DNA from 4 places in the Citricoccus sp. NR2 genome. Region 3 is predicted to be linked to each of the others. Evidence: riboswitches for the same ligand, from Rfam matches in the RefSeq annotation. Region 3 holds a riboswitch; each other region holds the start of a gene.
What was found. A riboswitch is a leader RNA that binds a small molecule or an ion and turns the genes downstream of it on or off. The one in region 3 is predicted to bind thiamine pyrophosphate.
Positions count from the first base shown of each region.

Region 1: it holds a riboswitch for thiamine pyrophosphate, as region 3 does, so the genes downstream of both, O1A05_RS02460 (MFS transporter) here and O1A05_RS04300 (NtaA/DmoA family FMN-dependent monooxygenase) in region 3, are expected to answer to the same signal.
Region 2: it holds a riboswitch for thiamine pyrophosphate, as region 3 does, so the genes downstream of both, O1A05_RS01765 (YkoF family thiamine/hydroxymethylpyrimidine-binding protein) here and O1A05_RS04300 (NtaA/DmoA family FMN-dependent monooxygenase) in region 3, are expected to answer to the same signal.
Region 4: it holds a riboswitch for thiamine pyrophosphate, as region 3 does, so the genes downstream of both, O1A05_RS05960 (thiamine ABC transporter substrate-binding protein) here and O1A05_RS04300 (NtaA/DmoA family FMN-dependent monooxygenase) in region 3, are expected to answer to the same signal.

Region 1 covers NZ_CP115154.1:522,102-529,841, forward strand. Annotated here, with positions in the region: gene O1A05_RS02440 (universal stress protein) at 23-1,048, opposite strand; gene O1A05_RS02445 (anti-sigma factor) at 1,133-1,912, opposite strand; gene O1A05_RS02450 (sigma-70 family RNA polymerase sigma factor) at 1,909-2,469, opposite strand; gene O1A05_RS02455 (DUF3817 domain-containing protein) at 2,689-3,165, shown strand; gene O1A05_RS02460 (MFS transporter) at 3,108-4,553, opposite strand; TPP riboswitch at 4,544-4,636, opposite strand; gene O1A05_RS02465 (acetate/propionate family kinase) at 4,724-5,878, shown strand; gene O1A05_RS02470 (DUF445 domain-containing protein) at 6,007-7,314, shown strand; partial or broken gene O1A05_RS02475 (IS110 family transposase) at 7,534-7,740, opposite strand, start outside.
Region 2 covers NZ_CP115154.1:376,373-384,112, reverse strand. Annotated here, with positions in the region: gene O1A05_RS01790 (hypothetical protein) at 100-453, shown strand; gene O1A05_RS01785 (M23 family metallopeptidase) at 591-1,433, shown strand; gene O1A05_RS01780 (bile acid:sodium symporter family protein) at 1,525-2,538, opposite strand; gene O1A05_RS01775 (ATP-binding protein) at 2,641-3,897, opposite strand; gene dld (D-lactate dehydrogenase) at 3,993-5,705, opposite strand; TPP riboswitch at 5,836-5,946, shown strand; gene O1A05_RS01765 (YkoF family thiamine/hydroxymethylpyrimidine-binding protein) at 5,979-6,650, shown strand; gene O1A05_RS01760 (ECF transporter S component) at 6,647-7,282, shown strand; gene O1A05_RS01755 (ABC transporter ATP-binding protein) at 7,279-7,740, shown strand, end outside.
Region 3 covers NZ_CP115154.1:925,795-933,534, reverse strand. Annotated here, with positions in the region: gene O1A05_RS04310 (formate--tetrahydrofolate ligase) at 1-1,413, opposite strand, end outside; gene O1A05_RS04305 (DedA family protein) at 1,456-1,983, opposite strand; gene O1A05_RS04300 (NtaA/DmoA family FMN-dependent monooxygenase) at 2,052-3,350, opposite strand; TPP riboswitch at 3,343-3,450, opposite strand; gene O1A05_RS04295 (winged helix-turn-helix transcriptional regulator) at 3,490-3,900, opposite strand; gene O1A05_RS04290 (SDR family oxidoreductase) at 4,014-4,862, shown strand; gene O1A05_RS04285 (CCA tRNA nucleotidyltransferase) at 5,335-6,834, opposite strand; partial or broken gene O1A05_RS04280 (NUDIX domain-containing protein) at 7,085-7,519, shown strand.
Region 4 covers NZ_CP115154.1:1,275,938-1,283,677, forward strand. Annotated here, with positions in the region: gene O1A05_RS05950 (ABC transporter ATP-binding protein) at 1-166, opposite strand, end outside; gene O1A05_RS05955 (ABC transporter permease) at 163-1,782, opposite strand; gene O1A05_RS05960 (thiamine ABC transporter substrate-binding protein) at 1,878-2,978, opposite strand; TPP riboswitch at 3,043-3,153, opposite strand; gene O1A05_RS05965 (hypothetical protein) at 3,274-3,546, shown strand; gene O1A05_RS05970 (cation:proton antiporter) at 3,543-3,821, shown strand; gene O1A05_RS05975 (hydrogenase subunit MbhD domain-containing protein) at 3,818-4,807, shown strand; gene O1A05_RS05980 (NADH-quinone oxidoreductase subunit K) at 4,804-5,142, shown strand; gene O1A05_RS05985 (complex I subunit 5 family protein) at 5,139-6,608, shown strand; gene O1A05_RS05990 (proton-conducting transporter transmembrane domain-containing protein) at 6,605-7,740, shown strand, end outside.

The DNA of each region.
Region 1 (7,740 bases), 400 kb from region 3:
AGCTGGGCTGGGCTGGGCAGGTTCAGCCTTCTCGGGTGTGCGGGACCACCAGCACCGGCGCATCGGTGCGGTTGAGCAGCGACTGACTCACGGAACCCAGCAGCAGTCCGGCGAATCCGCCGCGGCCACGGGTGCCCACCACGACGAGCGGTGCGGTGGCCGAAGCCGCCCCCAGGGCGGTGGCGGGGGCGGCGTCGAAAAACCGCCAACGCACCGGAACCGAGGTTTTCTCGGCGACTTTGCCCGCAATGAGTTCCAGCCGATCCGCGAAATCGCGGCGCATCTGCGGCACCTGCGCCCCGTAGATCGGCGAGACCGGACCCCAGGCGGTGGCGGAGAACCGGTGTGCGGCCACCAGCGTGAGGGTGTGACCCAGCTGCGCGGCGTACTCCGCGGCCACCAGGGCCAGGGTGATCGGTTCGGCCTGCAAGTCAATCCCGACGGCCACGCTGCCGGAGAAGTCCATCATCTTCTCGACGTCGTCGCCGGCATCCGCGGAGGCGTGGGCGCCGCGGGCCAGTCCGTCTCCGCGCTCGGCCGCGGCTGCATCGAGTGCGGCTTTCAGATCTTCGCTGAGCAGGTCTGCCGCCGAACTGGGCTCTGCGTCGTCGTGGGGTCCAGTGTGTCCCGGGATCACCAGGGTGGGGCACTGCCCGTGGGCGGCCACCGAGGAGGACACGCTTCCCATGAACCGGCCCGAAATCCGGCCGCGACCGCGCTGACCCACCACGGTGAGATCGGCGGTGGCGGAGGCTTCGATCAGAGCCTTGGCAGCATCGCCCTCCACCACGGTGGTGGTGACCCGGCGTTCTTCGTCCTCGCTGAGCCCGGCCGAGGCGACCGTCTCATCGAGGGCGGCCCGGGCCAGGGTACGGGCGTCTCCGGCCCGGGAGGCAGAGGCGGCCGCGGGGGTGTACCCATAGCCGGGCTCCGTATAGGCGGCGACCGCTTGCAGGGCGGCGTTGCGGCCCCGGGCCAGGGTCAGGGCATGGTCGAAGGCGTGCAGACTGTTCTCGGATCCGTCAATTCCCACCACAATGTGTCCCATGTCACCAGTCTACTCACCGGGGCGGTTTCGGCCAGGGGTGGTCAGGGCTCGCCGGGGCTGGGCTGATCAGGGTGTTGTTGGGGCTTAGCTGGACTGCGTCTCGACGGCGAGGATCGGATCGGTGGTGGGCTGCTCCGAACCGCCTGCGGGCTCCACCGTCAGCGCCACGACCGCACCGGCCGGCACGCCGTCCAGCGGCATGAGCACGCGCCCGTCGTGAATCTCCACCAGACCGTGCGAGGCCGGGGCGTCGTCGCCGTCGATGGTCCACAACTGATAAGCGCGGGCCTCTCCGGGGCTGGGCACGGCCTGCCCGGTGAGCACCCCGGCGCCGTCCGAGCCGAGCGCAATCTCGAGGGTGCCCTGCTCGGGGAGCTCGGCGGTGAAGTGCTGGGCGTCCGGGTCCTGGAGCACCTGCTCGAGGGCGGTGTACTGATCCTGTTCGGTGATGGAATCCTGATTGAGCGCGGTGATCCCCCACCAGCCGCCGATGGCCAGGCAGACCGCGGCCGCGGCGGCCAGCGCCCAGCCCCAGCGGCGGGACTGAGGTGCGGACTGATCTGCGGGCTCGACGTGGGACTGTTCTGCGGAGGATATCGCGCCGAGGACCGACTCGCGCAGGGATGCGGGCGGCTCCACGGCCAAGGATCCGGCGAGCCGATCGGTGACCCGCTGAAGCTCGTCCGCCTCGGCCCGCAACTCCGAGTCCCGGGCAAGCACCCGTTCCACCAGGGCGCGCTCCTCGGGGTCGACGGCGTCCACCGCCCAGGCGCCCAGCAATGCGGCAGCACGCTCGCGCTCGTCGCGCTCGTCGTACTGGTCATGCTGGTCGTGCTGGTCGTGCTGGTCATCGCGGCCGATCATCGTTTCACCCCCAAACAGGTTGCCAAGCGTTTCAGTGCGGTGCGGATGCGGGACTTCACGGTGCCCTCCGGCGTGCCGGATTCCTGAGCCACCTCGCGGTAGCTGTGCCCCTGGTAGTAGGCCAGCTGCACGGCCTCGCGTTCGGGCGCGCTCAGCCCCTCGAGACAGCGGCGCACCGCGGCGGCGTCGTCGCCCATCACCACCATCTCCTCCACCTCCGCGACCACCGGCACCGCACTGCGGACCCCCTCGGCGTGATCCCTACGCCGCTGCGCCTGCACGGAACGCACGACGTCGACGGAACGCCGGTGGCTCATCGTCGACGCCCAGCCCAGCACGGAGCCGCGCGCCGGATCGAACCGGTCGGCGGTACGCCACACCGCGAGCAGCACCTCCTGCGCAGTTTCCTCCGCCAGGCTGCGATCGCGCAGCACCCGCAGCGCCACACCGAACACCACCGGGGCCAGATGATCGTAGAGCGCCCGGAACGCGTCCTGGTTGCCGTCGGCGCACTGCGCCAACAGCTCCCGGAGTCGCTCGTTCACGGGGTCGCTCATCCTCTCACCCTAGTGCAGTGCACCACCGGTACTGTCATCAGGGGTTCGGAGCCGAAGCAAAACCGGATGAGTCCGGATGAGTCGGGGCCAGTACAGCCGGGTTCTGGCTCTGCGCGAACAGGGGCGGGATCGATGCGAGCGCGCAAACCCCGGAACCGTAGACTTGCCGGGACGTCACAGCACCGCCGCTATACCGTCGCCGCACCGATGAGGAGTCCCGTGTTTCGCACGCCGCACACCCTGTTCCGCACCCTAGCCATCGCCGAGGCGGGCTCCTGGACCTTGCTGATCGCGGGGCTGATTCTGCGCGCGAGCCTGGGATGGGACCTCGCGGTCACCCTCGGCGGCGGCATTCACGGTTTCGTGTTCCTCTCCTATGCGACCACCGCGGTACTGGTTTCCAAAAACCTGCGCTGGAGCCCGAAGGTATCCGTGCTGGCGATCGGCAGCGCCGTCGTCCCCTACGCCACAGTGCCCATGGAACGGTGGCTGACCCGACGCGGACTGCTCGACGGCGCGTGGCGGCGCACCGCCACCGAGGATCCGCGCGACCGCACGTGGCATGACCGATTGATGCGAGTCGTGCTCACCCACCCGGTGCTCAGCGGTGTGGTGGCCCTGGCCGCGGTGGTGGTGGTCTACGTGGTGTTGCTGATGCTGGGCTCACCCCTGGACGCCATCCGCGGCGAAGGCTGAGCAGCCGGTCCAGCCAGTCCAGCACTGCGATAGGCGACGGCATCGAGATCATCGTCCAGCTCGCCCGGTCCCAGCCGCGGCCCGAGTGCGGCACCGATCATCAGCAACACCCCGCCCAGACTCAACAGCGCCATCACCGATCCGTGGCGGCCCAGCAGCGGCTCCAGCCACGGCAGGTAAAACGGGTACAGCGCCGGCAGCACCAACGAGAGACTGTAGCCGGCACCGTACCCGGTGGAGCGCACCGCAGTGGGGAACCGCTCGGACAGATACGCAGCCACCGGCCCATACGCCGACACGGTGACTACCTGCAGCACGGCCGCCCCGGCCGCCGCCATTTCCCACGATGCAGCGTGCACGGTGAGCCACCACAGTCCCGGCCCGACCACGGCTGCCACCGCGCCCCAGCACAGGAACAGGGTGCGCCGACCCACCCCGGTGGAGAGGTGCCCGGCCACCGCCATCACGATCGCCTGCGCCACCGAGGCCAGCCCCATCACCACGGGCACCGCCGTCGGGTTCAGCCCCGAATCGGTAGACAATCGCTCCGTGAGCAACAGCACCGTGGTGTCGGTGAGCAGCCAGAGCCCGGTCATCATCACGAACACCTGCCAAAAAGCACCCGCCCACCGGCCCATTAGCAGCGCCCGCATCCCGGTTCTCCCGGTGTTCGGCGCCGTGCCCTGGTTCCCCGTCTCCGTAGCGCGCACCTGATGAGCGTGGCGGTGGAACACCGGGGCATCCACCACATGACGGCGGTAGTAAATCAGCATCCCGATGGACAGTCCGGCACCGATGCCGAACAGCAGCCGCCACCCCCACGCTGCGTACTGGTCCGGGCCGAGCACCGCGAGCAGCCCCGCCACCGAAAACGCAATCGTGGCCTGCGCCCAGGGCGCCATCGACAGAATCAGGCCGCTCATTAGTCCGCGACGCCGCCCCGACGACCACTCCATGGCCAGCGGAATCGCGGCAGAATATTCACCCGCCACAAAAATGCCGCCGATAAACCGCAGCGCCAGAATCAGCGCCACCGTGCCCGGGCCGAGTAGCTCGTGGGTGGGCATCACCGCGATGGCGAGCGCGCAGGCTGCGGTACCGGCGATGGCGATCCGGGTGGTGCGGGTGCGGCCGAGCCGGTCGGAAATCCGACCGAAAATGATCCCGCCGAGGGGCCGGCCCAGCAGCATGGCCACCATAATCAGCGCGCCGGTGGAGGCTGCGGCCCCGGGGCCGGCGAGCACCAGCATGGCCGGGGCCAGCGCCGTCACGGGGAGAAAGACGTGGATATTGTCGATCCCATTACCCACCACCCCCGCGCGCAGGGCCGGGTGCGATAGCCCCGGGTCAGAAACCGGGGCAGAAACGGGGTCAGAAACGGAAGTCATGCGGACATCCCTTCGCTAGTTCGAGCTAGATCAGGTTCCACGGGTGTGATCTCAGCGCCCTTCGCGCACCCCGTGTCCGCGGCCCAGTGTAGCGCAGCGCTTCCCGCCCTACACTGGTGCCAGACACCCACCCGGCCCGGCCGGTCCGCCCGACCCCCTCAAGGAGCGCCATGCTGATTCTCGTCATCAATTCCGGTTCGTCGTCGTTGAAATACCAGCTGCGTGAGCTCACCGACGACGGCGTCGATACGGCAGAACCGGTGGTGGGGAAGGGACTCATCGAACGCATCGGCCAGCCCGGATCCGCTATCACCGACCACGCCCAGGCCCTCGAGCACGTCGCCGCCGAACTGGAGGACGTGCTGGACGGACGCAGCATCGACGCCGCGGGCCACCGGGTGGTGCACGGCGGCGAACGCTTCTCGGCCCCGGCCCTGGTGACGCCCGAAGTGATTCGCGCTATCGACCGGCTGGCCCCGTTGGCCCCACTGCACAACCCTCCGGCGGCGCAGGGGCTGCGCGCCCTGAGCGCCCAGTGGCCGGACCTGCCGCAGGTGGTGGTGTTCGATACCTCGTTCCACCAGACCATGCCGAGGCAGGCCTGGCAGTACGCCGTGCCCACCACGTGGTACACCGACTACGGGATCCGCCGCTACGGGTTCCACGGCACCAGCCACGACCTGGTGACCGGGCTGACCGCCGAGCACCTGAACATTCCCCGCGAGGAGTTCCGCGGGATCATCCTGCACCTGGGCAACGGTGCCTCGGCGACGGCGATCCGCGACGGGCGCTCCGTGGACACCTCCATGGGATACACGCCGCTGGCCGGGCTGGTGATGGGCACCCGATCGGGTGACCTGGACCCCTCGATCGTCGCGCACCTGTGCAGCGCGCACGGCTACACGGTGGAGGAGATCGATCGGGTGCTGAACCAGGAATCCGGGCTGCTGGGCATGACCGGGCACACGGATATGCGGCAGGTGCTGGAGGCAGCGGAGTCCGGCGACCGGGAGGCCGAGGCCGGGTTGCAGGTGGCGTCTTATCGGCTGGCGAAGTACATCGGTGGTTACCATGTGGCGGTCGACGGCGCGCAGGCGATCGTGTTTACCGCCGGCATTGGGGAGAACGCCGCACCGTTCCGCGCCCGGGTGCTGGATCGTCTCGGCGCCCTGGGCGTGGAGTACAGTGCGGAGGCGAATACGCAGCGCTCGGATGCGGTGCGTACCATTTCCACGCCAGAGTCCCGGATCCCCGTCGTCGTCGCGCCCACCGATGAGGAGCAAGCCATTGCCGCCGCCACCGTGGAGCTCGCTCTGCGCCGGTAAAAGTGAGGTAAAAGTGAGGTAAAAGTGCCCTGCATCACAACATAGGGCGGAATGTCTGCATCACCGAGCCTCCGCCCGGACCCGGGGCGTACCCGCGCCCACACCCGCCCGGCCACTATCCTGGACGCATGACCCTCACCCCCGCGTCGCCCGCCACGGGTTCTCCCGCGCCTGCCCTTGCCTCCGGCGCCGCCGTCACCGATGAGCAGCGCGCCGCCGCCCTGAAGCGGATGAAACTCGTCGCCACCTCGGTCCTCGTCGTCCTCGCCGTGATTTTCGTGATCGCCTTCATCTACGAGGACCGTTACCCGTGGCTGGGGTACGTGCGCGCGGGCGCGGAGGGCGGCATGGTGGGCGCCCTGGCCGACTGGTTCGCCGTCACCGCTCTGTTCCGCCACCCGATGGGCCTGCCCATCCCGCACACCGCCATCATTCCGCGGAAGAAAGACCAGCTCGGCGAGTCTTTAGGATCGTTCTTCCAGCAGAATTTCCTGGAATCCGAGGTGATGGATGAGCGCCTCTCCAGCCTGCGCCTCGCCGAGAAGGTGGGCGGCTGGTTGTCTACCGAGGAGAACTCGACGCGGGTGGGCGCCGAGGCCGCACAGGCCGCCTCCGGGGTGCTGCGTGCGACCGACGACGACGTCGTCCAGGATGTGATCTCCACCCTGGTCCGCGATCACGTGGTGGCCCCCGAATGGTCGCCCACCCTGTCTGCATTGCTGCAAAATGTGATCGACGCCGGCCACCACCGCCCCGCTTTCGAGCTGGCCCTGGACCGCGCCACCGACTGGGTGCGGGCCAATCAGGATCTGTTCATTTCCGCGGTGCGTTCCCGGTCCCCGCAGTGGATTCCCGACGTCGTGGACCGCAAACTCGGCGAGCGTATCCACACCGAGGCACTGAATTACCTGCGCGCGGTGAAGCGTGATGAGCACCATGAGCTACGCCGCTCCGTAGACACCTGGTTGCACGGTTTCGCCGCGGATCTGACCGACGACGCCGACCTGCGCGCCAAGGTGGAGGAGCTGAAGGTCTCTCTCTTTAACGATCCGCGCCTGGCCGAGCTGGCCTCGCAGGCCTGGGCGACGGCGAAGGCTGGACTGTTGGAGCAGTTGGCCAGCCCAACCTCGGACCTGCACCACGCCCTGGTCAGCGCGATCCGCGATCTGGGCGTGCGCCTGCAGACCGACGCCCAACTGGCCGAGCGCGTCGACACCATGGTGCAACAGGCAGCACACTGGGCGGCCAACAACTACGGCCCCGTGCTGGTCGACATCATCGGCGAGACCATCCACCGCTGGGACGGCAAACAGGCCGCTCGCACCATCGAGCTCTTCGCCGGTCGCGACCTGCAGTTCATCCGCATCAATGGCTCCATCGTCGGCGCCCTGGCCGGGGTGACCATCTACACGCTGGCCCACCTGCTCCTGGGGTAGCCCCGCTTATCGTGATGCTCCTATATGGTGTCAAAGCGTTTGTAGGAGGTACTTTCGGTACTGCTTTGTGAAGTGATCATCTCGGCTTTGGCCGCGTTCGATCCGGGAGATCTTCCCCGGCGAAGTATCGAAGTGATCAGCGACCTGTGTCAGGGTCAAATGTTGCTGATGCCGCAGTGGGCGAAGGTCGTCTGAGGGCGGGACTTGATCAGGGTCAAGAATCAATGTGTAGACCTCGTTAGCCACATATCTCTTCAGACATCGCATGATCTCCCTGGTTCCCTTTCCCTCAGCGGTGCGGCGTTCAACATAGCGACGAGTACGTTCATCGTTGCCCATCCTGACCATCACGATCCGGTGCAACGCCCAATTCGCTTGCCGATCCCCGCCTCGGTTGAGGCGGTGACGCTGTGTCTTACCGGAAGA
Region 2 (7,740 bases), 550 kb from region 3:
CTACGTATGGCAAGATCCCGCATCGATGATGGAAGCAGACAGTGCGGGTCACGGGGGGCCCGCCCCAAAACCGGTGTCACCAATGATGTGACTTCGTACTTGACTCAATATAACGAATTGAGTGATGACGAGTCGATGGATCCGCAGGCGGTAATCGACATGTTCCACACCGAAGACGCCATGATGCGCGTCAACCATCGTGTCAAAACCGCGACGGAGACGGTTGAACAGATCCGACGCTTTCGCCGGACCAAACGCCGCTACGATGTCAGCGTTGAACAATCGGTGGTGCATGAGGGTGCGTTCGCAGTTCGTTATACGCTAAGTCCTATCAATCACCGTGGCGCCGGGCCCCGGTTGAATGTCAGCGACTTTGGCCGTTTGGCAGCTGACAGCAGGATTCGCCGAATGGTCGCGCACGTCCAAACAGAGAACGGGGCCTGGTCAACATGAAACTGAGTGATTGCGTCAGCGGAGACGATACCGAGGAGAAACATCGAGTGACGCGTGATCAGGCTCCGGTAGAGAACTCTCTTCGGCGAACACTCTCTACCCTTCGCCCGTTGTGGCGATTGATGATGCTGATGGGGGTGCTTCTGATCGTCGCTGATGTGACCGGTCTGTTCGACCCGCCCGGAGGTATTGTCTGGGTTCTCGCCGTGATCGGACTGGTGCTTGTCGGGTACTTGCTCTCTCGGACGGCTCCCGTGGGGAATACGAGCGCGCCAGCCGTGCTCCGGGCGCCGGTGCACGGTCGGTGGCTCGCAACGAACAGCCCTGGTCAGCAGGTGCCAAGTCATGGAACTGCGACTCGTGGACAGCGCTATGCCGTGGATCTCTCGCATCCAACGGTTGCCGAAGACATGACGACGAAGGTCAACCCGGCCGGCGTGCGCATGGCCTTGCGTGGCACGCGCCCAGAAGAATTTACATGCTTCGGTGAGCCTGTCTACGCCATGGCTGGCGGAACAGTGCTGCAGGCATCCGACGGGCAACGTGACAAAAGGGCTCGCAACACCTGGATCGGGTTGGTCTGGATGCTCATTGTCGAAGGCACGGTTCGTGAACTGATTGCGGGGTCTCGAGCTGTGCTCGGCAACCGTGTGGTGGTGCAACACGAGGACGGAACTTTCGCCGCCTATGCGCACCTCCGCCGCGACTCCGTCGCCGTGGTTCCTGGGCAGCGAGTAGAAGCCGGGGAGCTTCTAGCCGAAGTGGGCAACACCGGGAACACCACTGAGCCGCACCTGCATGTGCAACTGATGGATCGTGCCCGGGTAGACGCGGCTGCGGGGATTCCATTTGTATGGGGAGGCCTGGACGTGGGCGAGCTGGACCCGGCGTGGACGCCTTTGGCGAAAGACCCCACCGCAAACGCATTGACAGAGATGCCTCGTAACGGGCAGATTTTCCGAGTGGCGGGGACGCCGTGACCTACGTTGGTGCGTTGAAACAAGGGCGACGCCGAATCCCCTCATGAACATCATGTGTCTCCACCATGGTGGGCTTGGCCCGCCTCGCGATCTAGCTGTCGACGGAGCGGGCGCGCTTCTCATGGCGTGCTGAGCGGGCGCGGAAGAACAGCGCCAATAAACCGCCGGAGATGTTGTGCCACACGCTGAACACCGCGGCCGGCAGGGCCGCCACCGGGCTGAAGTGTGCGGCGGCCAGCGTGGCGGCGAGACCGGAGTTCTGCATGCCGACCTCCACCGCCGTCGTGCGTGCCACCCGCTCCGGGTAGCGGAACAGCCGGGCCGCGACGTAGCCGAGCATGTAGCCGAAAGCGTTGTGCAGCACCACGACGAGCAGCACCAGCAGCCCGGCTTCCACGATGCTGTCCGCCGAGCCGGAGACGACCGCCACCACCACGTAGGAGATGCCCAGCACGGACACCCACGGCAGTGCCGGGAGCACCCGGTCCACCCAGGAACGCAGCAACCAGCGCACCAGCAGCCCGGCGACGATCGGAATCAGCACCATCTGCACGATGGAGATCGCCATCGCCCCGGCGTCGACGGGTAGCAGTGTGCCTGCCAGCCACAGGGTCAGCAGCGGGGTGAAGATCGGGGCCAGCAGCGTGGACACCGAGGTCATCGTCACCGACAGTGCCACATCACCCTTGGCCAGGTAGGTGATCACGTTCGACGAGGTGCCGCCCGGGGCACAGCCCACCAGGATGACACCGATCGCGAGCTCGGCGGGCAGTTGGAACACGAACACTAACGCCACGGCGAGGGAAGGCATGATGACGTACTGGGCCACCACGCCCAGCAGGATCGGCAGCGGCCTCTTGGCGACCAGGGCGAAGTCCGGCACCGTCAGGGTGATCCCCATGGCGAACATGATGACGCCGAGTGCCACGTTCGTATAGGTGGCCAACGGGGCCATCTGGGTGGGGAAAAGGAACCCGATGAGGAACGCGGCGATAATGATCGCTGGGAACAGGGTGACGGCGATGCGTGCGGAACGGTCCTCGCCCTCTCTCGACGCCGCGGCTGCGGCGCTACCGTTCGGGATGGGTGGGGTCGTATTCGCCATTGTCGCTCCTTGAGAACCTGCAGGTGTGCTGAGTGCATCCTGTCAGATCGACTCAGAAACTCCGTCAGATTCTCGTAACGTGCTGTCCCAGTCCGCCGCCGTTCAGTGGTTCCAGAGCGTGGAGATCGGCAGTCCCCAGAGTCGATCCCCGAAAGGCACAGCGCGTTCTCCGGTGTGGAGCACGACGCCAGCGGTGAATCGCGATCCGAGGCGATCGCGGAGATAACGGAGCCCTTTGAAATGGTCGCTGCGGGGGCTCGTTGTTGCCTTCACCTCCAGGCCGACGACATCGCGTTTCCGATCTTCGAGGATGATGTCCACCTCGCGACTGTGGTCGTCGCGATAGTGGTAGATTCGCGTTCGCTTCGACGACCAGGCTCGCTGTTTCTCGAGTTCGCCCAGCACGAACCCTTCGACGAGGCCGCCCGTGAGCGGGTCTGAGACGGCGCGTTCGAGGCCATCGATGTCGACCTCGGCAAGGTGGGCTGCGAGCCCGGTGTCGGCCAGAGACACCTTGGGAATCGATACCGCGCGGTTGGCCACGTTGTTGGACCAACCCGGAACGACTCGGATCAGGAAGATGCTCCGCAGCGCCTGCAGATACGCCGGTAGCGAGCGGGCCGGTACATCGATTTCGCGCGCGACGCGGGAAGCGACGAACTCTCCGGAATTTCTGGCTGCGATGAGGGTGAGCAACGTGAGCAGCCGGTCGGGATATTGGAGATGCACGACGTCTGGGGAGTCTTTGGCCAGGAGGCGCTCGAGGTAACTGGAGAGCCAACGTTCCTTCGCCCGTTCGGAGCGTGCGTGTGCCTCCGGGTAGCCGGAGGAGATGGCCAAGGAGAGATAGTCCCGTCGTGAGTATCCAGGTTGATCGGCCGGCGCGGTCCCTTGAGGCAGGGACCAGATATAGGAAGCGAAATCCGCTGGGTGCTGAGCGAGTTCATCCTGACTGAACCCCTCCAGGGGGATCGTCTCGGCGCGGCCCGCCAGTGATTCCTGTGAGCCTTTCATCGTGAGCAGATCCGCCGAGCTGGTGACGATGAAGCGACCGGGTCGACGATCAAGATCGACGGCCGCTTTGATCGCGATGAGCAGGTCCGGGACGCGTTGAATCTCGTCTATGGCCAGAATGCCTTCGGGGAACTGTCGAGCGAATCCATCCGGATCTTCGGTGGCAGCCTGGCGATCGGTGACATCGTCTAGGTTCACGATGCGTGAGCGGCGGTCACGCAACAGCTCATGCATGAGGGTGCTCTTGCCGACTTGTCGTGCTCCGCTGATGACGGTGATGGGGGTGTCAGCCAGAGTTTCTTCGGCTAAAGCGGTGACGTTGCGGTGGATCAAGGGCGTTGTCATGTCTTAACTATACCGCCTCGTTGCCGATTTCACCGGGGTTCGTTGCCGATTTCCCCGGCTCTCGTCGTCAATTTCACCAGGGTTCGTTGCCGATTTCACCGGCTCCAGTCGCGGTGCGGGGACGTGCCGCCGATGCCCGGATTGAACATGTTGGTCGGATCCAGTTCCCGGAAGTGCGCTTCCAGATCGTCCGGCAGTTCGTAGAGCCGACCGTAGTTGTGCTCGGCCGGAATCGCAGCGCCGCGTTCTTCCAGTAGCGCCATCATCCTCTTCTTCAGTGCCACCGGGTCCACGCCCTTCTTTGCCACATGATCCTGATGCAACACATGGCAGAAGAAGTGCCCATAGTAGGAACTCACCGACAGCTGATCGGCGATCTCCTCGGGCAGTACCTCCAGCCAGTCGTCGTCATCACGGCGCAGAGCGACGTCGAAGGTGATCATCTCGGAGGATTCCTTGCGGTGCAGGTTGAAGTAGCGCGTCATGGCGCTGGCCGCACCGAAGCGCAGCAGCATCGCGCTCTGTGCCTCGTCGCTCGTGCAGGTGAAGTAGCCGCCGTGGTTCTCGGCGTCGTCGAAGAATTCGGTCAACAGGCGAGTCATGGCCTCCTCGTCCTGACCGCTGACCACCATCACCAGGTGATGCTCGAACCGGTCACGGTACTCGAGCATGCGCTTCGGCAGCTGCTGCGGCAGTAGGGCGAAGGTTTTCTGAGCGATGGTGTCGGCGACCGTCGGCCCGAAGAAGGGGACCTTCGCGAAGACACCGTTGGCCCAGCTTTTCAGCGCGAACAGCCGACGCACCTGCTGGCTGCCGGCGTACTTCAGGCCCATGAACGTGTCTTTGCCGTACTTCGCCGCCAGATCGAACGCCTCACGGCCCATGTACTCTCCGGAAATCGGCAGCTGATCCTCCGAGCTGAGGATCGTTCGCCGCAGTCGCTCGAGCTCGGCGGGGCTGTCGGTGCCGATGTAGTAGGTGGTGGTGCGCTCGTCCTGCGGGAAGGTGCGGGTGCGCACGGCGAAGGTCATGATTTTGCCCGCACTGCCGGATGCCTCATGGAGGAAGGTCGGGTCGGCGTTGAACCGTGCCGGGCTCGGCACGATCTGCCGCACATGCTCCGCGTAGTCGGTAGCCCGGGTGTCCTCCGGAGGGGCGGTCACATCGTCGGGGTTCCAGCGTCCCTGCTGTAGCGCGTCCAGAATCTGCTCCGGGTCCTCGCCAAGATCGATGCCTAAGTGGTTGGTGAGTTCGAGCTCGCCCTGCTCGTTTACCCGCGCGAAGACGGCGTGCTCCGTGAACGCCGGTCCTTTGCGCACCTGGCTGCCGCCGGAGTTGTTGGCGATGCCGCCGATCACCGAGGCGCCGATAGAGGTAGACCCGATCACCGAGTGCGGTTCGCGGCTTAGAGGTGCCAGTTTCTGCTCCAGCTCGAACAGGGTCGCCCCGGCCAGGCTGACCGCCTCGCGCGCGTCGTTAATGAGGTGGATCTGCGGGATGCGCAGGGTGGAGATGATCACGATCTCCCGGTCATAGTCTTGAGCGCCGGGGCCGGACCCGCCGGTCAGCCCGGTGTTCGCCGCCTGGGGGATCACAATCAAGTCATGGTCAACGCAGACCTGCAGTGCCCGCCAGATCTCGACCAGGTTGCCCGGACGCAGCACGGCGAGCACCTGCCCTGACCCGAAACGGTTTCCCTTCACATACGGGGCGGTGGCCCGCGTCGAGGTGAGCACGTGGGAGGTGCCCAGGATCCGGGTGAAGGCGTCCACGGCGGTGGTAGCCGGTTCGGGGTGGGTCTGGCGCATGGTGCTCCTTGGTCGCGGGGTGTCCGTCTCACCGATTGTGCCCCGTCGACTCCGCGATGTCGATGACGATTCCCGGTGTCTCTAGCATCGGGGCTGGTCAACCGCGTCGTGCAGGCACTAGGGTGGAGGATCGTAGACCCCGGGGTGCACCGATACTGGTGCTGAGAGTGCGGAGATGCCGCAGACCCGAATCCACCTGATCCAGTTCGTACTGGCGTAGGGAGTGGTCCGATAGCTCTGTGAAGAGTTCCGGTGGTCGGAAAGGCGGCCACCGTGACTGGCCAGACCCTCACCCCCGAGCAGATCGGGATCGGGATGCGCATCAGCATCCACCCCCACACCGACGCCTTCGTCGACGTGATCCTCGCTGCCCTCGAGGAAACCACGACGACGGCGCAGCAGCGGGGAATCCTCCAGAACCTGGTGATCGAGACCGGTGAGGTCTCCACCTATGTGGGAGTGCGCTCCGGAGAGGCCGGCCAGCAGCTCGCCGAGTACGCCACCACCCTGATCGCTGCCGCCTCCCGTGCCTCAAACCGGGCGCATCTCACCAGCCACCTGCTGCTCTCTCGGGGCTGCCCGGGGGAGGCCGCTTGTGAGCTGGTGCCCGGGGAGGTGCCGGCGGAGACGCACGTCGACCTGGAACTCACCGGACTACCCGCCGTCGCAGCCTGGTCGTTGTACCCGCTGGCCGACGACGGTCTGCCGCACATGGAGCCCATCATGGCTGCGATCGACGCGGCAAAATCCAGCGGCATCGACGTCGTGAGCGAACACTACGCCACCGTGCTGCGCGGGGACCTGGCCGAGGTGCTGGCGCTGGTGGTCAACGCCTGGGGGCGGGTGGGTGAGCAGGTGCCGCATGTGGTCAGCCACGTGAGCATCTCGCTGGACTCGCCCAGCGCCGCCGCTGAACCGGCTCAAGCTGAGGCAGGTGCGCGATGAGTCAGACACAGCAGCGGTACCTCTCGGCCGGTTCCGGCGTCGTCGTGAAGAACCCCTATGACAGTCCCTGGCGCTGGCAGCTCAAGGACCTGGTGATGCTGGTGGTGCTGGGCGTGGTCTTCGGCTTCATTTACTGGGCGCTGGTTCAGGCCTGGAACGGTTTGGCGGTCCTGATGGGCCCGGCCGGTGACCTGGCCCAGCACGTGCTGCAGGGCGGCTGGTTGTTGGTGGCGCCGCTAGCGGTGGCGATCACCCGGAAAGCCGGGTCGGGAGTGCTGGCGGAGATTCTGGCCGCAACCGTTGAGTTCGTTTTTCTTGGTTCCCCGGTCGGTCCGGTGCTGCTGGTGTCCGCACTGTTGCAGGGTCTGGGCTCCGAGCTGCCCTTCGCCCTGGGCCGCTACAGGCGCTTCGGGATCAGCCGCTACGCCGTGAGCGGGTTCTGCGGCGCGTTCTTCGTGTTCTGGTTCTCCACGTTGCGCTTCGGTTGGTGGGGCCAGGAAATTTTCGGGATCCGCCTGGGCATTCACAGCCTGTCCGGGATCATCCTGGGTGGGCTCCTCGCCTGGGTGCTAGTTCGCGCGGTGAAGGCCACCGGGGTGGTGGACAACTACGCGATCGGCCGGGCGCGATGACCTCGCTGGAACCGGTGAACTCGGTGGAGCCGATGGGCTCTCTGGTTGAGCTGCGCGGCTTCACAGCGGTGGACCCGCGCAGCGACCGGGTGCTGCTCGACGACATCGACTTCAAGGTGGCGCCGGGCGAACAGGTGCTGCTGCTGGGCGCATCGGGCGCGGGGAAATCGACCCTGTTGGACGCGATCCGTGGGGTGGTGCCGCACTCGGTTCCCCTGGAGCTCACCGGGGAGTGCCTGGTGAACGGGGAACCCGTGCTCGGCTCCACCGTGGCACAGCTGACGCGGACCATCGGCACGGTGCCCCAGGACCCGCACGCCAGCATCTGCCTACCTCTGGTGGAGGATGAGATCGCCCTGACCCTGGAGAACCACGGGGTGGATCCGGCCGAGATTCCGGGGCGGATCACCGAGCTGCTCGGCGACGTGAGGGCGGCTCATCTGCGCTCCCACCGCACC
Region 3 (7,740 bases):
CACGCCGGCCCCACCGTAGATCTCGGTGACGATCCGCTCGATCCTCTCCCGCGCCCCGGTCTCGGGCGTGAACAGCCCCTCGGCGGTGCGCCCCTGCTCCAGGGCGGCGCGCACGTGCCCGGCGAGCTCCTCGGCCCCCGCCCCGCCGTGTGCCCACACCTCGGTTACCGCACAGGCCACCCCCTGGTCCCGACACCAGTCCTGCAGCCAAGCCAGTTCGGCGTCGTCGTCCTGGGTGAAGCGGTTGATGGCCACCACCACCGGCGCCCCGAAGCGTTGCATGTTTTCCACGTGGCGGCCGAGATTGACGACTCCGGCCTCCAGTGCGGCCAGGTGTTCCTCAAGGCCGGCCGTGCCCGGATCGTTCAGCGTGGCCAATCCCATGCCCCCGTTGAATTTCAGCGCGCGCACGGTGGCCACCACCACGACGGCGTTGGGCATTGCGCCCGCGGTCGGCCCGGTGATCTGCATAAACTTCTCCGCGCCCAGATCCGCCCCGAACCCCGCTTCGGTGACGACGACGTCGGCGAGCCGGCGGGCGGTGTTCAGCGCGATGATGCTATTCGCTCCATGCGCAATATTGGCAAACGGTCCGCCGTGCACCACCGCCGGGGTGGCCTCCAGGGTCTGCACCAGGTTCGGCAGCACCGCGTCTTTCAGCACCACCGCCATAGCCCCCTGGGCGCCCTGCTCTCCCAGGTCGGCCACGGTGCGCTCCTCGCCGTCGTGGGTCCGCCCGATGATGATCCGACCCAGTCGCTCCGTGAGGTCCTCCAGGTCGGCGGCGAGGCAAAACGCCGCCATCGTTTCGGTGGCTACCGTGATTTCGAAACCGGTCTCGCGCGGCACTCCCGAGGCCCGACCGCCCAGCCCGTTCACCACCTGGCGCAGGGAGCGGTCGTTCACGTCCAGGGCGCGGCGCAGGGTGATGGTGCGCGGATCCAGGTCGAGCTCGTTGCCGTGGTGGAGGTGATTGTCGATCAGCGCGCACAGCAGGTTGTGGGCGGAGGTGATGGCGTGAAAGTCCCCGGTGAAGTGCAGGTTGATCGCGTCCATCGGGGCCACCTGCGCGCGCCCGCCACCGGTGGCCCCGCCCTTCATCCCGAACACCGGGCCCATCGAGGGTTCGCGCAGCGCCACCATGGCGTTGCTGCCGGTGCGGCGCAGCCCGTCAGCCAGGCCGATCGTCACGGTGGTCTTGCCCTCGCCCGCCGGGGTGGGACTGATAGCGGTCAACAGCACCACGGAGGCCTCCGGCTTATCCGCCGCATCCAGCTCCCCCAGGCGCGCGACGTCGATCTTCGCGGCATGCCGACCATAGGGGATCAGGGCGTCCTGCGGAATTCCCGCCCGCTCGGCGATCTCCGCCATGGATCGCAGGGTCACGGATGCCGCCATCTCTGCGTCACTCATGACGCCAGTCTAACGGTCAGGCACCTGCGGATGTGTCCGATCTCACGTGGGTGACTCGACGGCGTCGGACACCTCCGCACCGGCACGTTCCAGCGACCCCACCGGACGGCGCAACCGGCGCACGGTCACCAGCAGCACCAGGGCCACCAGCACCGCCACCCCGAACACCACGGTGCCCACCGGCCAGCGCGCATAGGCCCGGGAGACCGCCTCGAACCCCACGAATCCGATGGTGGAGTAGATGGTCGCCCACGCCGCGCCGCCGACCACCAGTGCGGGTAGGTATCGCCAGGCCGACATCCGAGTGGCGCCCGCGCTGAGGTTTGCCAGGGTCTGGAACCCGATCGTCAGGAAACTCACCGCCACCACCGGGGCGCCCCAGCGATTAATCCGGGCTTCGGCCGTGAGGTACGACGGCGAAGCGAGCAACTTCTCGGCGCGCTCAAACCGCGCGGCACCGCGGCGCACCAGCCGGCCCACCACGTAGGTCGCCCCGGCCCGGGCGAAAACAATGCAGAACAGCGCCAGCCATACCCAGACCAGCGGCATGTTCCAATTCAAGGGGTTCACCTCTCCAGGGTATCCGGCGACAGGCCTATGTGCCGAAATGAGCCGAGCCTGCCCTCACTCGGCCCGCCTCACTCCCGACTCCACCGCTCACGCAACGTGGTCTCCCGGTATTCGCGCCGGAACCGACCCCGGCGCTGCAGTTCCGGCACCAGCTGCTCCACCACGTCCTCCAGCGACCCCGGCAGGGTGGGCGGCATCAGGTTGAACCCATCCGCCGCCCCGGAATCCACCCAGTTCAGCATCGTCTCAGCCACCTGTTCCGGGGTGCCTATCAGCGTGGCGTGCCCACCCCCGGCCGCCAGCAACCCCAACAACTCGCGCACCGTGGGCTGCCGGGTCTCGATCATCCGCAGCACCGTGGCATAGCGGCCCACCGGCCCCGTGAATTCCTCCACGGGCGGCAGCTCCGGCACGGGCGCATCCAGCTCCCAGTCGGAGGCATCCTGACCCACAAAGAACGACAGCTGACGCAACGATTCCGCCACCGGCAGCAGCGCATCCAGTTCGGCCCGCCGCGCCCTGGCCTCCCGTTCGGTGGAGGCTACCTCGGTCACCAGGCCCGGCATCACGACGACGTCGTCCGGGTTCCGGCCTGCCGCGGCCACACGACGTCGCAGATCCGCCCGATACCGTCGGCCCGCCTGCGCATCCCACGCCACCGCGTAGATCCCCTCCGAGTAGCGTGCCGCCAGCGCGCGCCCCGGCTCCGAGGCCCCGGCCTGCAGCACCACCGGCCGCCCCTGCGGTGAACGCGGCACCGTCAGCGGCCCGGCCACCTCGAAGTAGCGTCCCCGGTGGTCCACCGGGTGAATTCGCGCGGCATCCAGGTAGGCTCCGTCCCGGTCCGCCCGCACCGCGCCGTCCTCCCAGGAGTCCCACAATCCCTGCATGGCCACGATAAACTCCTCGGCCCGGGCGTACCGCTGTTCGCGCCCCGGCAGGCGGTCCATCCCGTGATTCCGGGCTTCGGCGTCCGTCATCGACGTCACCACATTCACCCCCGCGCGCCCACCCGAGAGGTGGTCGAGGCTAGCGAGCATCCGCGCTGCCGGGAACGGCGTCCAGAAGGTGGAGGAGATCGTTGCCACCAGCCCGATCCGCTCCGTCGCCCGGGCCACCGCCGCCAGCGTGGTCAGCGGATCGAAGTACCGCACCGGCGCACTGCCCGGCCCCAGCGCCTGCCCGTCGGCCAGAAAGAACGCGTCGAGGCAGCCGCGCTCGGCCAGCTGGGCCAGTTGCTCCCAATACTCGATGGCCCCGATCCGCTCGACAGCAGAATCGGGAGCACGCCAGGCCGCCGCATGATGCCCGCATGCGGTAGCAAACAGGTTGAGGTGGATCTCGGAACGGGTGTGGACATGCGTCATTAATCGACAATCCCTTCGCCAGCATGATCTGGATCAGGTTCAACGGGTCTGTTCTCAGCCGCCGATTCGTTACGAACCAGGGGCACCCCGTGTCACGTTGTATAGGTGTTGACGACTTTACGTCAGCTCCGCCGCCGCGTCACCTCTGCGGGGCAGTAGCGTCATACTCCTGCTGCGCGGCGATCACCTGGGGCAATTCGGCCTCGACGACGGCGGTGAGCTCCGCCAGCGGCACCGCAACTTTCACGCCCAGCGGCGTCAGACCGTAGTCCACGTTCGGGGGAATGGTGCTGTGCACGGTGCGGACCACCATCCCGTCGCGTTCCAACTGACCGAGGGTCTGAGAGAGCATTCGTTCGCTGACACCATCGATCCGGCGCCGAATCTCCCCGAACCGCATGGGTTCGCCGCTGAGCTTCAGCGCCACCATGATCAGCGATCCCCAGCGACCGGTGAGGTGCTGCAAGGCGGTGCGGGAAGTGCAGGCACTCGAGAAGACATCGGGCGCGAAGTCTTCCGCTTCTGCTTCGGCATCTGGATCGAACGTCATGCCTTCCAGTATACGCTTATGGTTAGTGCTGACTTTTCAGTTGCACTTACTTTAGGTAAGCGCTACAGTGATTCCATCGCCGCCAACAGGCACCGACCGAAAGAAGGAACATCATGCGCATTGCCGTCACCGGAGCCACCGGCCACCTGGGTGGTCTCATCATCGAATCACTGCTGCAGCGCGGTGTGGCCGCGAGCGACCTGGTCGCCGTCGTCCGCTCTGCTGAGAAAGCGCAGCCCCTCTCTGATCAGGGGATTGCTCTTGGCGTAGCTTCCTACGAAGACGAAGCAGCCCTCACCGCCGCCCTGTCCGGCGTGGATCGCCTCGTCTTGGTGTCAGGCAGCGAGGTGGGTCAGCGCGTAGCTCAGCACACCAACATCATCAACGCTGCGAAGGCTGCTCACGTTTCCTTCATTGCCTACACGAGCCTGCTCAACCTGGACACCTCGGAGCTCGGCCTGGCGCCGGAGCACGCCGCCACCGAACAGCTGCTGGCCGACAGCGGCATCGACCACACGCGGCTGCGCAACGGCTGGTACTGGGAGAACTACGCCTCCGCTCTGGCTTCGGGCGAGGCTACCGGTAAGTTCTTCGGCGCCGCCGGCTCGGCGAAGGTGTCCGGGGCCGCGCGCCGCGACTATGCCGAGGCGGCTGCCGTCGTCGTCACCGGTGAAAATCACGCCGGCAAGGTCTACGAGCTGGCCGGTGCGCCCGCGCTCACCTACCCGGAAATCGCCGCTGCTGTGGGCGACGTTCTGGGCAAGGAAGTGACCTACGAAAACCAGACCGTCGCCGAGTACCAGGCCACCCTGGAAGGCTTCGGCCTGCCGTCCGAGGTCGCTGCCATGTTTGCGAGCATGGACCCGATCATCGAGCAGGGGGCGCTGTACTCCGAGAGCACGGATCTGCAGGACCTCATCGGTCGGCCCTCGACCTCTGCCGCCGAGGCGCTAAAGGCCTGAAGAACTGAGGCTTTGACCAGCTGAAGCCCTGATCTCGAGGGGCCGGCGTTGCGGTTATCCACAGATGACCGCAGCGCTGGCCCCTTTCTCTTTCTCCTCGGCCATGCTTGAACGCATGCCGTTGCCGCCCGAACCGCCGTCCGCCCTCGCATCGGCGCTGCATCATGCCCGGACGACTGGTACCCCGCGGCCACCTGGGAAAAACAGCGCATCGCCGCGGTGTCCTTTTCGTTGAGTCGCAACAAGCCCGTGATTCCGGCTCCCACTTCGCTTCTGGCCCGGGCTTCGTCAGTAGGGCGAGCCCACAACGAATTCCCGATAGGTCGCGTCGATTTCTGGTGGCCAGAGGCAAGGATCGCGGGTGAGTGCGATGGACATGGTCGGACCTCAACGATCCAGCGAAATTTGCTCGGATTCTCGCTCACCATGGAGTGCCGCGGGCCACAAGACCACCTCAACAAGCCGGGACAGGTCAGTCATCCGAGTCGGCCGACTTGGAAGCACTGGGATGCTCGGGCTGTTCGGCCCACCACCGCAGCACCTCGGCCTTCGCGGTCTCTTCATCATGCGGGCCATCGTCGAGCCGCCACTCCAACAGGTGCTTGTATGCTCGCCCGACCAAGGGTCCCGGCGAGATGCCGAGCAGCTCCATGACCTGCTTGCCGTCGAGGTCCGGCCGAATCGCATCCAACTCTTCGCGCTCGAGCAGCTCGGCAATCCGCTGTTCCAGGTCGTCGTAAGCATGGGCCAGTCGCTCCGCTTTACGCCGATTCCGGGTGGTCACGTCAGAGCGGGTCAGGGCGTGTAGCCGCTGCAGCTGGTCGCCAGCATCGGTCACGTAGCGACGCACCGCCGAATCCGACCAACCGGCGTCGCCATACCCGTAGAACCGCATGTGCAGTTCCACCAGGGTGGCCACCGCCTTGATGGTGTCGTTGTCGAACTTCAGCACCCGCATTCGCTTCCGCACGAGCTTGGCTCCCACGACGTCGTGGTGCCGGAAACTCACCGCGCCCGAACGCTCGAAGCGTCGCGTCGCCGGCTTGCCCACGTCATGCATCAACGCTGCAAAACGCAACACGAAATCCGGGGCCTCCACATAGTCGGCCTCATGGTCCAATGCCTGCTCGAGCACCGTCAGTGAGTGGTTGTACACGTCTTTGTGTCGGTGGTGCTCGTCGGTTTCCAACTGCAGCGCCGGCACCTCGGGTAGCACCTGATCAGCCAGTCCAGTGCGCACCAGCAGGTCGATTCCCGCCCGCGGCTGATCCGCCAGGATCAACTTCACCAGCTCCTCGCGCACCCGCTCCGCCGAAATAATGTCGATCCGCTGAGCCATCGCGATCATCGCCTGAACCACCGTGTCGTTCACGGCGAATCCGAGCTGGGCAGCGAAGCGTGCCGCCCGCATCATCCGCAGCGGGTCATCGGAAAAGGAATCCTCCGGCGCCCCTGGCGTGCGCAACATCCCAGCGGCAAGGTCGCGCATCCCGCCGAACGGATCCACCAGCTCCAGGTCGGGCAACCGCAGCGCCATCGCGTTCACGGTGAAGTCACGCCGGAACAGGTCATCGTTCAGTTCGGTACCGAAAGCCACCACGGGTTTCCGCGATTCCGGATCGTACTGCTCCGCACGATAGGTGGTGACCTCCAGCTGCCACTCGCCCTTCTTGAACCCGATGGTCCCAAACCGGGCCCCGATGTCCCACACCGCATCGGCCCATTCGGCCACCACGGTCTGGGTCTGCTCCGGTAGCGCATTAGTGGTGAAGTCTAAATCCACCACGCCCCGACCCAAGAAAAGATCGCGCACCGGCCCGCCCACCAGCGACAGCTCGTAGCCGGCTTCGGCAAAAAGCCCGCCCAGTTCTAGGGCAACGTCAGGTAGCACGGCATCATCAGGGAAACCGGTCGGCAGGCTCGCCGAGGGGGCGCGTTCGGGCGCGACGGAGTCAGCATGGGGTTCAGTCATGATGTGTTAAAGGGTGCCATACCCGAGACCCCTGACCGTGCGATGAGATGCGATCCGCGTCTGTCCCGATAGAGTGGAAGGTATGTCCCAGGACCGACACGACGATCGAGTGAGGCCGCTGACCCCGTCAGCGGCCCGCCGTTCTGCGCGTGATCGCGGTTCCCGGGGCACCGAGTCTGACTCGGGTTACCGCCCGCGTTACACCTCCGCATCATCACGCCGCATCAATGCGGTGGAATCCGGTGGATCCATGGCGCTACCCACCGTCGAGGAAGTCTCCGCCGGCGGCATGGTGGTCCGTGAGGTTGAAGGCCGCCACCAGGTCGCCATCATCGCCCGCTACAACCGGGGCGGACGCCTCGAATGGGTGCTGCCCAAGGGTCACCCCGAAGGCGAAGAGGAACACCACGAAGCCGCCGTACGCGAAGTGGAAGAAGAGACCGGTATCGCCGGCACCGTGCTCACCACCCTGGGCAGCATCGACTACTGGTTCACCGTGCCCTCACACCGCGTCCACAAAACCGTCCATCACTATTTGCTGCGCGCCACCGGCGGCGAGCTCACCATCGAGAACGACCCCGACCAAGAAGCGGTCGACGTCGCCTGGGTGGAGCTAGACCGTCTGGCCTCCCGCCTGACTTTCCTCAACGAGCGCCGCATCGTGGAGGCCGCCCGCGAGCTGATGCACGAGTTTTTCAACACCCCCCGGCTGACCGTGCGCCGCGGCTACACGACCCGACGGATCACCGGCCTCGCCCAGCAGATCGCCCCCGGCGAGCGCCCGGTCCCCACCGTGTTGCGCACCGTGCGCCGCGTCCCCAAGCCCTCGGACCTCTCCGCCACCAGCTCCTCCACCACGAGCGCTAGCCCCGCAGCCGCGCCCGCCCCGAAACGCGCCCCCAGCCC
Region 4 (7,740 bases), 350 kb from region 3:
CCAGGCCGGCCAGCCCGCGCAACAGGGTGGACTTGCCGGAGCCGGAGGGCCCGAGCAGGGCGACGATCTCCCCGGGGGCCACGGCCAGGTCAATGTCCTGTACCGCGGTGAAGCCATCGGGGTAGGTGATGGACACCTGCTGACATTCCACGGCGGGGGCACTCACAGGGCACCGACTTTCTGGGTTGAGGGCGTGGCGAGGCTGGAGCCCAGCGTCTGTTCGGGGGCGCGGTCGCGCAGGGCGCGTGGGCGCAAGCGCTCGCAGATCAGCAGCACGGCGGCGGTGATCACCGCCAGCAGCACGGAGCCGGCCATCGCCATCCCGTAGTTGTCCGCGCCGGGGCGGCCGAGCAATTGGACGATCAGCACCGGCAGGGTTTGGCGCTCGGGGGAGGCCAGGAAGCTGGTGGCGCCGAACTCGCCCAGCGAGATGGCGAAGGCGAAACCGGTGGCCAGGCCGAGACCGCGCAGCAGGAACGGCCCGTCTACGGTAGCGAGCACCCGCAGCGGGGAGGCGCCCAGGGTGGCCGCGGCCTCGCGCAGCCGGGGACTGATCGCACCTAACACGGGCACCAGGGTGCGCACCACCATCGGCAGCGCCACCACCGACTGGGCCAGCGGCACCAGGGCGCCGGAGTAGGCCAGCTGCGGGGCGGCCAGCTGCACGGAGACCACGAAGCCGAAGCCGATGGTCACCGCGGACACCCCGATCGGCAGCATGATCAGCGCATCCATGCCGCGCTGCAGCCGCCGCCCCCACACGGTGCGCACCGGGCGGGTGAGCAGAAACGCCAGCGGCACCGCCATCACCAGGGTGATCAACGTGGCGTCGACGGCGATCCGCACGGAATGCTCCAGTGCCTCGAGCACCGTGGCACCGCCGGCGTACCCGGTCCCGGAGCTGGTGGCCAGCAGCAGGTAATTAGTCACGCTCCACTCGCCAGCAGTACGGAACGAGCGCACCACCAGGGACACCAGGGGCCCGGCGACCAGCAGCACCACGGTGGCCAGGGTGAGGCCCAGGGGCACGACGTCGGCGCGGGTGGGCCGGTGGGTGTGGGACTGTTGCAGCCGCAGCCCGGTGGTGGTGCGCTTCAGTACTACTTGGGTGAGCCCCACCGAGGCGAGCACGAACACGAACTGCAGCACCGAGAACACCGCGGCGGTGCGCAGATCCAGGAACACGTGGGTCTGCCGGTGGATCTCGGTTTCCACGGTGCCCACACCCGGCGCGCCCAGCGAGCGGACGATGCCGTAGGCGGTGGAACAGAACAGGAACACCAACCCCGCGGAGGAGGCGATGGCGGGTCCGAGCGCGGGCAGGGTGACGGTGGTGAACGCGCGCAGCGGGGAGGCGCCCAGGGTGCGCGCGGCATCCACGGTGCGCGGATCCAGCACCTGCCACAGCGCGCCCACCTGGCGCACCACCACCGAGAAGTTGAAGAACACCATCGCGAGAACGACCGCCGCTGTCGTCTGGTCCAGACCCAGGAACTGCAGCGGCCCGCCGGGGCCGAACAGGGCACGGAAGGCCACCCCCACCACCACGGTGGGCAGTACGAACGGGATGGTGGAGATTCCGCGCAGCACCGACTGACCGGGGAACCGGCACCGGTAGAGGATGTAGGCGCCGGGGATGCCCAGCAGCACCGCCCCCGCCGTGCCAGCAACCGCCATGAACAGGGTGTGCCCGATGATCCGCCAGCTGCGCGCACTGCCCAGCACTTCGGCGAACCCGGTGAGGTCGACCCCGTGCTCGCCGAGGAACCCGCGGGTCAGCATGGCTCCGACGGGCCATACGAAGAACACGGCAAGGAACGCCAGCGGGAGTGTTCCCGCCAGCGTCCATGCGAGGGGCCGGCCGATGCGGTGCAGGGTCAGGACTCGTAGAGCTCGGTCCAGGTGGACAGCCAGTCAGCGCGCTGCTCGGCCACCTCGGCGGTGTCCGGCCGGATCGGGTCCTCGGCGAGCTGGGCGTTCTCGGTCCACTCGGTGGGAAGTTCAATACTGTCGTCCACCGGGTACATGTACATCGCCTCCGGCAGCGAGGCCTGGAAGTCCTCGGCGAGCAGGAAGTCGATGAACGCCTGGGCGCCTTCCGGATTCTGCGCGCCCTCGACGACCCCGGCGTATTCGACCTGCGGGGAGCAGGAGTCCTCGATGATGCTGGTGGTGGGCTCATAAGCGGGCGACGACGAGTAGCTCAGCACCAGCGGGGAGGGGCCCTCGCCGCTGGATCCGGAGAACTCCACGTAGTAGGCGTCCGACCAGCCGGAGGCCACGGTCGCACCGCCGTCGAGCAGGTCACTCCAGTAGTTCTCCCATTCGCCGTCGGGGTAGGCGGTGGCGGTGGCCGCAAGGAATGCGAGCCCGGGGGAGGAGGTGTTCGGGTCGATCACGGTGAGCAACTCGGCGTACTCCGGATCACGCAACTGCTCCAGCGAGGTGGGGGCGGCCAGCTCGTTGGTGTTGCGGGCATCGTCCTCGAACCAGGCGTCGTCCACGTTGATGCACACCTGGCCCTGATCGATCGGGGTGAAGTAGCCAGCCGCGTCGCCGTCGGCCAGCAGCTCCTGTGCGGAATCGGGCAGCGCCTCGGAGGAGTATTCAGCCATGACCCCCTCGTCCACTAACGGGGCGGTGGAGTAGTCCTCGATGCCGTACACCCCGTCCACGGTGGGGGAGTCCTTCTGCAGGATCAGCTGGTTCACCAGGGCGCCGGAGTCCCCGGGCGCGGTAGTGACTAGCTCGTAGCCGGTCTGCTCTTCGAACTCGGCGATCTGCTCTTCGGAGATCGCGAACGAGTCGTGGGTCATGATGGTCACGGTGCCGCCGGATCCCCCAGCCTCATCGGAGCCGTTGGAGTCACCAGATCCTCCGGTCAGCGAGCATCCGGCCAGCGCCAGAGTACTGACGACGGCAAGGCCGGAGAGGGTGAGGGTGGTGCGCGTGCGGCGCGAACGGGTTGGGTTGAGCATGGATCCTCCGTCGGTGAAGTGGAGGGGCCGCACGGAGCCCACCGCGTGCGGCAGAATCCGTGCGGGGAGAGAATTCTCGACTTCCTTCGCCGGTGCTAACCGGAAGCAGGTTCGAGGGTCTGCGCTTGCGTCGCGCACTCTCAGCACCAGCGTGGGTGCTCCCCTGTCGAATGTCCATCCAGCATAGCGCCCTCGACGCGTGGTCAGGCATCGGCGATCTCACGTAGGCTGGAAAATCGATGGAACTGCGAAAACCACCAGGTGCCGTGGCCACATGCGTCTTCACAGGAGAGCCATGATTGTCGAGATGACCCTCACCGGGCTCCTCATTCTGCTCACGGTCAACGTGCTGATCAGTCTGGTGCGTGTGGTCCGCGGACCCACCGGGCGCGATCGCCTCACAGGTGTGCTCTTCGCCGGCACGACCGGGGCAGGGATCATGCTGATCGGATCGGTGCTGACAGACCAGCCGGCGCTGCGCGACATCGCTCTGGGCCTGGTAGCCCTAGCCGCCGTGATCGTTGTGGTGCGCCTGGCCGCCGAAACGCAGAGACGGTCCGCTTCATGAGTGTGCTTGCCGATGCGGTGACCGTGCTGGCTGCTCTGGGCGCGGCCGTGTTTTTCACTGCAGGAACCGTGGGTCTGCTCCGCTTCCCCGACCTGAGATCCCGCCTGCACGCGCTCACCAAGGCCGACTCCCTGGGGTTGGGGTTCGCGGCCCTGGCCGTGATGGTCCAAATGGATACGGTGGCGGCGGTGCTGAAGGTCTTGCTTGTCTGGCTGCTCGCGTTGGCAACCGCCGCCACGGCAGCCACTCTGCTCTCACGGGACGACGACGCGTGATTCCGCCCAGTGACGTGAACGCCGTGCACGTGGTGCTGGCCGCCGTCGTGCTCGTCGCGGCCGTGCTCGCCCTCTACGCTCCGCGACGGATGACCGCCGTGGTGCTGTTTCTGGTCTTCGGCGTGCTGCTGAGCGGCTACTGGGCGATGATCGGGGTCCCCGATGTGGCCCTGGCGGAGGCGGTAATCGGCACAGGAGTGACGGGGGCACTCTTCGGCTGGGTGGCCACCCTGCTGCCCGAGACCCCTGGGCGACGCTGGGTAAGCGGGCGGGGTCTGCTCGGCCTGACACTCGGGACAGGCCTGGGAACCGGGCTCGGGGTTGCGCTGGCGCGCATTGTGCCGGTGTCTGAGACAACATCGCCTGCCGCGGAGCCGGGGCTCGGTGCCGAGGTGGAGCGAGCGCTGCCGGCCACCGGGGTGGAGCACGGCATCACCGGGGTGCTGCTGAATCTCCGCTCCTTCGACACCCTGATGGAGATGGTGGTGCTGTTGGTCGCCGTGGTGGTGGCACTGGCCTTCGTCCGCTCGTCCGGGACCGCCTCGAACCCTCAGCCCGTCACCTCGGACAGTGGTGATGCTGGAGTCCTTGAACCTGACGACGACGCACCACTGCTGCGGCTCTTCGTGCGCCTGGTCGCCCCGGTGGCGCTGTTGCTGGCGGCCTGGGTGCTGTTCGCCGGCTCCTCCCAGCCCGGCGGCGCGTTCCAAGCCGGCGCCGCTGGTGCAGCCGTGCTGATCCTGCTGCACGCTTCGCGTTTCCGCGCCATCGCCCCCGGAACCGGACTGACGGCGCTGCTGGTGGTCGGAGTGCTCGGCTTCGTGGCCGTGGGCGTGGGCGGGCTGGTGCTCGGCGAGTCGTGGCTGATGCTGCGCGGTGAGGGGGCCGGTGTGGTCACCGTGGTGCTCGAGACGCTGCTGGCTGTGAGCATCGGCGCTAGCCTCGCCGTGGTATTCCTGGCCTCGGCCCGAGGAAGCCGATCATGAGTGAGCTGACGTTGTGGCTGGGAGCTCTGCTGACGGGGATCGCCTTGATCCGTCTGCTCACCGTGGAGGAGCCGCTGTCTCGGCTGATCGCACTGAACATCACCGGCGGAGGCACTCTGATGATCCTGGTCGGGCTCGCCGTGCGCAGCGAGGCCCCGGACCCGGTACCCCAGGCGCTGGCCCTGACCGGGATCGTGATCACCGTGGCGTTCACTGGAGTGGGTCTCGTGCTGCTGCGAGCAGTGCACGAGGAGGAACTGACCGACCTCGACGATGCCGAGGAGACTGAGGACACTGAGGGCGCTGCGGATACCGGAGAGCAGGAGAGCCGATGACTGATATCCCAGGTGCTTCCGCACTGTTGCCGGCGGTGGTGCTGCTGCCGGTGCTCGGCGCTGTGGTGTGCCTATGCCTGTCACGTCACCGCCAGGTGCTGCCTGGCGTCATCACTGCCGCGCTGAGCGCCCTGATCTCGCTCGCGCTCGCGGTCACCGTGGCCTCGTCGGGTCCGCTGGAGCATCAGATGGCTGGCTGGGCGCCGCCGTTGGGCATCGTCCTGCGCGCCGACGGCATGGCAGTGGCGTTCATCGCGCTCGCCGGCGTCGTCGGCCTGGCTACGCTGCTGGTGGCCAGCACCGACGAGCGGACCACCGGGGACCGCAACGGATTCTGGCCGCTGTCGCTGCTGTGCTGGTCCGGGCTGAACGCGGTGTTCCTCGCCCAGGATCTGTTCAACGCCTACGTCGCCCTAGAGGTGCTTAGCCTCGCCGCCGTCGGGCTGGTGGCCCTCGGCAGCGGGGGCGCGCTGCGTGCTGCGCTGCGCTATCTGGTGGTCGCGGTGATCGGTTCCATGCTGCTGCTGGTGGCGATCGCGGTGATCTACGCCCAGACCGGCACTCTGGACATGACCCTGGCCGGGCAGCGTCTCGATGCGCCGACCGCCCGGCTGGCCCTGGTGTTGGCGGTGGTCGGAATGGGGCTCAAAGCCGCGGTGGTGCCGATGCACGCCTGGCTCCCTCCGGCCCACGCCGGTGCTCCGGCCGCGGTCAGCCCGTTGATGTCGGCGCTGGTGGTCAAGGGTGCTTTCTACCTGCTGTTGCGACTGTGGCTGGAGGTTGTCCCCGCCGATCCCGTCATCGGGCTGGCGCTCGGGATTCTGGGGGCAATCTCGGTGGTGTGGGGCAGCCTGATGGCGCTGACCGAGAAGCATCTCAAGCGCATTGCCGCCTACTCGACCATCTCGCAGATGGGCTACCTCTTCCTCGCCTTCCCGCTGCTGCAGTCCGCGGAGCCCGACGAGCAGGTCAGGGCCATGCTCGCCGCCGTGATCACCATGGCCCTGGCCCACGGCTTAGCCAAAGCCGCGCTGTTTTTGGTGGCCGGCGCCCTGATGCTCGGCACCGGCACCGACCACGTGGACGGGTTCGTCGGAGCTGCACGTACCCAGGGTGTGCTGGTCGCGGGGATGATCATGGCTGCGGTGAGCCTCATCGGGCTGCCCGTTTCCTTGGGCTTCACCGCGAAGTGGGGATACCTGACCACCGCCATGGACCAGGACGTCTGGTGGATCGTGGCGGTGCTGCTGCTCGGCACTCTGCTGGCGGCTGGGTACCTGCTGCGCCCGATCGCCGCACTGCTGCGCTCCGCCGACATCTATGACGAATCGCTGCGCGTGGAACCCAGTTCCCGGCCGGCCCTGCAGCGCTGGGTGCCGTTCTCGCTCGGGGCAGCCGCGATCGCCACCGGCTTCCTCGGCGCGCCGATGGCTCAGCTCGCCGTGGCGGGGGTGGGTGCCGGATGACCACGCTGTTGACGCTCGTCCCGCTGGTGCTATTGATCGTCTCCGCGGTGCCCGCCCTGATCATTTTCATGATGCCGGAGCACGCCTCCCGGGCCCGGATTACCCTCAACGTGAGCGCCGCCGCCGTGAAGCTGGTGCTGATGGCGGCCCTGGTGCCGTTCATCTTGGACGCCGACATCGCCCCGGAGCTCCGTTTCGAGTTCGTGCCCGGGATCGATCTGGTGTTGCGCGTCGACTCGCTCTCGCTATTGTTCACGCTGCTCTCGGCCCTGCTCTGGCTGGTCACCACCATCTACGCGGTCTCCTACCTGCACGGCCAGCCCAACCGGCGCCGGTTCTTCGGGTTCTTCGCCCTCTGCGTGACCGCCACGGTGGGGATCGGCTTTGCCGGGAATCTGCTCACGTTTCTGCTCTTCTACGAGATGCTCACCCTCGTGACCTATCCGCTCGTGGCCCACTACGGCACTCGCGCGGCGCTGAAAGCAGCCCGAGGGTACCTGTTCTACGCACTCAGCGGGGGACTGGTGATGCTCGTCGGGGTGGTGTGGCTGACCGTGCTCATCGGTCCGGTCGAGTTCAGCGTGGGCGGGGCCCAGGCCGTCGCCGAACTGGCTGCCGAGCGACCTGGCACCGCAGCCGCCATCTTCGGTCTGCTGGTCGCCGGGCTCGGTGTGAAGGCCGCCCTGTTTCCCCTGCACGGCTGGCTCCCGCGCGCCATGGTGGCCCCGGCCCCGGTCAGCGCCCTGTTACACGCCGTGGCCGTGGTCAAAGCCGGCGCATTCGGACTCATCCGGGTGATCGATGATCTCTACGGGGTGGAAGTCGCCTCGGAGCTGGGCGTGCTGACCCCGTTGCTGATCGTCGCCGCAGTGACTGTCCTGTACGGTTCCGTACGCGCGCTGCTTCAGGATGATCTGAAGAAGCGACTGGCCTATTCGACCGTGAGCCAGGTGAGTTACATCGCCCTGGGGCTGACCTTGCTGAGCGTGACCGCCACCACAGGCGGACTAGTGCACTTGATCCACCAGGGCCTGTCGAAGATCACCTTGTTCTTCTGCGCCGGCCTGATCGCGGAGGTCTGGGGGATCAAGAAGGTCAGCCAGCTCGACGGCCTGGGGCGGCGGATGCCGCT